2 regions of the Anabaena sp. CCY 9613 genome follow, and region 1 is predicted to be linked to the other one. Evidence: riboswitches for the same ligand, from Rfam matches in the RefSeq annotation. Region 1 holds a riboswitch; the other holds the start of a gene.
The links. Region 1 has a riboswitch for cobalamin ahead of cobG (precorrin-3B synthase). Riboswitches for the same ligand answer to the same signal wherever they lie in the genome.

Region 1 (3,168 bases):
ATCTGCTTGATCAGTCTAGGGAGTTCGGCAATGGTTACATTTTGATAAATTTCCCGTCCAAATTTTTGGTTGCTGTCACCTGCACCAATATAAATGTGATAAGTTTCCACAGTTTTATGATCTGACTCTAGGCTGACACCGACTAAGGTAATATCACTGTTAGTATGCTGGGCGCAGGATTTTTTGCAGCCGCTAAAGTGAATATTAATTGGGTGATTCAGGGTAACTCTAGTTTCGAGGTATTTTGCTAATGTCAACGCATCAGCTTTGGTATCTGTAGCCGCAGCCGCACAACCTTTGTTACCAGAACAGGCTACTAAGGCACTTTTGAGGTTACTGGCTGAGAAATCTAATCCTAAGTTAACTAGTTCACTTTTGACATGAATCAGCCATTGCTGGGGAATATCAGTTAACAGCAAATTCTGCCAAGGTGTCAGTCTGAGAATACCACTGCCGTATTTTTCTGCTAAATCAGCCAAACCTCGGATTTGCTTAGTTTCTAGCCTACCCAGAGGCAGAACTACACCAATATAAAATAAACCTGCTTGACGCTGGGGATGAATACCAAGATGCCCATACTTATTTTCTACTGGCACAGGAGTGAAGTTAGTCTTCAATAAAGGAAAAGACAGTCTTTGTGCAACTTGCTGAAGATAATTTTCACAACCCAAATTATTCACTACTTCTCGTAGACGCTGTTGACGCTGACTATGAGGATCACTATGAGTGAGATAGACTTCAGCTAAAGCTGCCAAAACTGATAAACATTTATCTGGTGATAACAAAATTCCCAGATCAATGGGTGGCTTTCCTTTAGGGCCAATGCTGAGAGCAAGACGAAAGTAAACGCTATCTGCCACTAAGACCGCTGCCAACATGATATCGTTGAGGCGATCGCGCACTGAAACTTTACCACCACCATCAAAACCCACGCTAAATTTGGCCGACAGTCCTGATAACTCTGGATGCTCGACGATGTAATTATCCCAAGCTTGCACAAATGGACGAGTATCAATTAATTCTTGCGAGTCAATACCAGCCGTGGGACTGGTCATAATATTGCGGATATGATCAACAGCAGCATTGCGAGAACCTATACCCATATCCTGTAAATGCTTCAGAACTGCGGCATCGATCCCGGTGCGAATTTCCCTGACTTGTAGGTTAGCACGATTAGTTACATCCACATAGCCACCCCCACACTGATCTGCTATGTCTGCGATGGCATGACACTGTTTACTATCCAGAATCCCACCTGGTATTCTGATGCGAGATAATATCCCATCTTGGGCGCGTGTATCATAAAACAAGCCAGGACAAGTGGCAAAACCGGACAGCAAAACAGCAACTCCTTCCCCGTGCGACGCAGGGAGTAGATATTTATCTAGTGTCTTGAGGACACGGCTGAAGTTGGCATTCTGACTTGGAAAGTAAAAAAGGGAATTTTCTGCTTTTGCCTTACCATTACAGCTGCGGCACAGTCCCGGAATCTCACCGGACTTTCCCAACTCTCAGCTTTTGTAATTTAACATGAGTAGGCGTTGAGACTAATTCGTAATTCGTAATTCGTAATTCGTAATTTAGACAGTAAATTCTATGTCAGGGAAGTGGCTTTCTGTTGTGGGTGTTGGTGAAGATGGGTTACAGGGTTTAAGTGCGATCGCTCGTTTGCTTATCGATCAAGCAGAAGCGATTTTCGGAGGCCATCGCCATTTAGCTATGTTATCCCCACATGACCAACGCCAAAAAATAGCCTGGACATCTCCCCTCAGCACTTCCATTGCCGACATTATCCAACGTCGGGGTCAATCAATCTGCGTTTTAGCCAGTGGTGACCCCATGTTTTATGGCATTGGTGTGACTTTAACCCGACAAATTCCCATTGACGAAATCACGATTATCCCTGCACCTTCTACCTCCAGCCTGGCCTGTGGGCGATTGGGATGGTCTTTAACTGAAGTAGAAACCTTAAGTTTGTGCGGTCGTCCAGCCTCGCTGCTTCAGTCTTATATTTATCCTGGAGCCAAACTATTAATTTTGAGTGAGGGTCAAGATACGCCGACAATTGTGGCTGAGATATTGACAAATCACGGTTATGGTGATAGTAAAATCACCTTATTAGAACGCATGGGTGGCATTGATGAACGGATAGTCAAAGGTGTTGCTGCAACGTGGAATCAAACAGAAATTGCTCCTTTGAATGCGATCGCAGTTGAATGTATTGCGGCTCCTGGGGTGATACCTTTAGCTAGAGTCCCAGGATTACCAGATCACGCCTATCACCATGATGGACAGTTAACCAAGCGGGAAGTTAGGGCCGTTACCCTGTCAACCTTAGCACCCAACCCAGGACAATTATTGTGGGATGTGGGTGCAGGTTGCGGTTCCATTGGTATTGAATGGATGCGGACTCATCCTCGATGTCGCGCGATCGCCATTGAACAAAATGCTTCTAGAATCAAATACATTGCCGATAATGCCACGGCTTTAGGAACGCCCCATCTGCAAATCATTACGGGGAAAGCACCCCAAATCCTCAAAGACTTGCCCCCACCAGATGCCATATTTATTGGTGGTGGAGTCACAGCCGAGGGACTGCTTGATATCTGTTGGCAAACATTACGTCCAGGTGGAAGATTGGTTGCTAATGTTGTCACCGTAGAAGGCGAGCAAACCTTATTTCAATGGTATGAAAAAGTTGGCGGTCATTTAACTCGCATTGCCATTCAAAGGGCAGAACCCATTGGTAAATTTTTAGGTTGGCGGGCAATGGCTCCTGTTACCCAATGGATAGTCATCAAAGCGTAAGACTTTAGCCAATAAAATTTCCCATAGCATAAGGGGCGAGATCACTGAGTGCATATTGCTGATAAATAGCTCTATCCGAAGTTATCAGCACGATCCGTCCGTAGTTTTGTCGCTTCATAATTGGAAAAGCAGCTTGAGCCAGCCATGTTAGTGACTCTAAATTAATGCTGATGGCGCGCTGTAGAAAAGCAGGCGTCAGTTTTTGCACTGACTGATAGGTGACCAAATCAATCAACTCATACATATCGAATTGTATGCTCATGATGGACAAAGTCTCTTATAAACAGACTGAGTTACCCTTGAATAATGGACAACTGAGTTTAAACCTAGATTTTGGGGGTTAATAACTGCTTATGTTCA
Region 2 (3,168 bases), on a different contig from region 1:
TATCCTGCGTTACCGCCCTCGTCGTCTACGCCGGACTGAAACTTTACGGCGCATGGTGCGGGAAACAATTATCAGTGTCAACGACTTGATTTATCCAATGTTTGTCACTGAAGGTGAGGGGAAAAAAGTGGAAATTGCTTCTATGCCTGATTGCTATCGCTATTCCCTAGATTTCTTGTTAAACGAGGTTCAGCAAGCTGCTGATTTAGGAATTAAGGCGATCGCTCTGTTTCCGGTAATTCCCGAACAACTCAAAAATGATCATGCTACAGAAAGCTACAACCCAGATGGTTTATTACAGCGAACTGTCAAAGCTATTAAAAAAGCAGTTCCAGACATGATCGTCATGACTGATGTGGCGCTTGATCCCTTCACTACTCATGGTCACGATGGTTTAATCGATGACAAGGGTACTATCGTCAATGATCCCACCGTGGAAGTGTTGGTGAAAATGGCTATGTCCCAAGCAGCGGCTGGGGCAAATTTCGTCGCACCTTCGGATATGATGGATGGTAGAGTCGGCGCTATTCGTCGAGGGCTGGATGCAGAAGGTTATATTGATGTGGGAATTTTGGCATACTCTGCTAAATACGCTTCTGCTTATTATGGCCCGTTCCGCGATGCTTTAGATTCTGCTCCCAAATTTGGTGATAAAAAGACTTACCAAATGGATGCGGCTAATGCCAAAGAAGCTTTAAAAGAAGTGGAATTAGATATTGCGGAGGGAGCAGATATTGTCATGGTAAAACCTGCTTTAGCTTACCTCGATATCATTCATCAAATCCGCAACGCCACAAACCTACCTGTAGCAGCCTATAACGTTAGTGGTGAATATGCCATGATTAAAGCCGCTGCACGCATGGGTTGGATTGATGAAAAAAAGATAATTTTGGAAACTTTAACTAGTATGAAAAGAGCAGGTGCAGATTTAATTTTGACTTACTTTGCCAAAGAAGTGGCTTTAATTTTGGCTTAAGTAGTTTTGTTTTTTGCCAGTTTTAAATAGTACAAGTTTTATTGCGTGTACTGAAACTATTATTGGCATTAGTGATAAGATAAATAGAACATTCGGTTCTAGTAGAGGTCAGCTACTAGAGGTAAAGGGGAAAGCTCGGTGCAAATCCGGCACTGTCCCGCAGCTGTGAAGGTAAAGCAAAAGATCAAACACCTTTTGAGTTTCCCAGTCAGAACGCCCGCCGAACTAAGTACGTTGTTAAATTCTACACATCTGCGAGGTACAGATGACTGCTGCTCATACTGCCAATACTAATTCTTTGGGTGTAGCCACCCATACTTTATTTGTTTGCAAAACCTGCGCTAGCGTTTGGGAAAATGGAAAACGTCTAGGTGAAAGCGGGGGTGAAAAATTACTCAAGAATCTTCAAGATTTAGCACAAAATTGGGAATTACGAAATGAATTTCCCATTAAAGAAGTTGAATGTATGAGTGCTTGTAATCGTTCTTGTGTTGTCGCCTTTGCTAGTAATGGCAAATTAACATATTTATTTGGTGATTTAGCCGTTGATGGCAGTGCATCTGCTGTATTAGACTGTGCCAGTCAATATTACACTAAACCTGATGGTTTATTACCTTGGTCAGAAAGACCAGAACCACTGAAGAAAGGAGTTTTAGCAAAAATTCCCCCATTCTAGATATTGGAAAAACTGTCCCCAGAAAAACAACCCCAGAGAAGAGTATGGTGATGCGTGTTTTAATTCTGGGTGGAACCAGCGATGCTACAGAATTAGCTGCTAGAGTAGCGACGATGCCAGGAATTGAGGCAATTACTTCTTTAGCTGGTCGTACCCGTGAACCATCAGTTCCCTTGGGTGATTGGCGAATGGGGGGTTTTGGTGGTGTGGCTGGACTAGCTAAGTATCTCCAGCAAATGAAGATTGATTTGTTGATTGATGCTACTCATCCCTTTGCTAATCAAATTGCTTGCAATGCAGCAGAGGCCGCCACAGAAGCTAATGTACCTCGATTGAAACTGATTCGCCGACCTTGGGAAAAGGTAAGTGGCGATCGCTGGATCGAAGTGGAAGATATTCAAGCCGCAGCCGCAGCTTTAGTAAATCAGGCAAACCGGATATTTTTAACTATTGGTAGGCAAGAAATTCCGGCTTTTGCTCACCTCCAAGAAATTTGGTTTTTGATGCGAATGATTGACCCTCCCCAAGCAAATGCCTTAGTACCACCGGGGATAATTTTGTGCGATCGCGGGCCTTTTTACTTGCATAATGAGCGGGAAATTTTGATTCACCACAACATTGATACCATCGTGAGCAAAAATAGCGGTGGTGATGCTACCTATGCCAAAATTGTGGCAGCACGGGAATTGGGACTCAAAGTAGTCATGGTAAATCGTCCCGTGACACCGCCAGGAGAGCAAGTTACGGATGTTGATGATGTACTAGTATGGCTTTCTCAGAAGTTACAAGAATTTGGTGGGACTACCCAAACCAATCAGATGCTATCAAACTGGGATTAGCTACCTCTGGAATATGCCGATTAACCTCTTGTGCTTGCTCACATAAAACTTTCTCAATTCCTTGGTGAATTATGGCTTCGATGTGCAACTTGTGTTCGATAGAGTGCCACAGATCATCTAAGTTAGTGAATGCTTTGTCTTTTGCTTCTTGATCCACTGTGATATAATGGTTAGGAATTCTATTGAGAATATAAGCAATGAGACTTTGCCTGATGTCAGGGTGTGCGAAAGCTTCCTGATATGGATGATTAGGATAAGTTTCTAGAATGGTTTCTAGCTCTTGATTTACCATGATTAGGGTAACATTTACAAGAGTTTTAGTCATTTTTAGCACCTTTTTATTTTTTGCTGGTTGATGATTTAATTTTGCCAAATTTAGGATTTTTCAATAAATAGAACAAGTAATATAATTTATTATGAAAAAGTTAATTTCAATTTAAATTACTTCACTTATTCAAACTCTAGTAAACCTAAATCAATCGCCCTTTGCCATGCTGTTTCAAAATTAATTCCTTGTTTGTTAGCAATATATAAAAATACGATAGCTGCTGACCGAATGGCATTATCACAATGTATAAGCATGGGTTTCGGTAATTCTTTAATTATTTGAAATATCTCAAAAGTAGCTTGATGGGTAATTTCTGCAACTTTTGTCGGATAATTAATATATATTAATC

Region 2: it holds a riboswitch for cobalamin, as region 1 does, so the genes downstream of both, ACM0OT_RS21850 (DUF1636 domain-containing protein) here and cobG (precorrin-3B synthase) in region 1, are expected to answer to the same signal.

The regions. Positions count from the first base shown of each region.
Region 1 is NZ_CAWUDE010000023.1:51,987-55,154, reverse strand. Features, by position in the region: gene cobG (precorrin-3B synthase) at 1-1,340, opposite strand, end outside; cobalamin riboswitch at 1,391-1,549, opposite strand; gene cbiE (precorrin-6y C5,15-methyltransferase (decarboxylating) subunit CbiE) at 1,597-2,808, shown strand; gene ACM0OT_RS21315 (SDR family NAD(P)-dependent oxidoreductase) at 2,813-3,070, opposite strand; gene ACM0OT_RS21310 (Uma2 family endonuclease) at 3,162-3,168, shown strand, end outside.
Region 2 is NZ_CAWUDE010000025.1:31,339-34,506, reverse strand. Features, by position in the region: gene hemB (porphobilinogen synthase) at 1-976, shown strand, start outside; cobalamin riboswitch at 1,053-1,216, shown strand; gene ACM0OT_RS21850 (DUF1636 domain-containing protein) at 1,242-1,652, shown strand; gene ACM0OT_RS21845 (cobalt-precorrin-6A reductase) at 1,703-2,491, shown strand; gene ACM0OT_RS21840 (late competence development ComFB family protein) at 2,454-2,816, opposite strand; gene ACM0OT_RS21835 (hypothetical protein) at 2,942-3,168, opposite strand, start outside.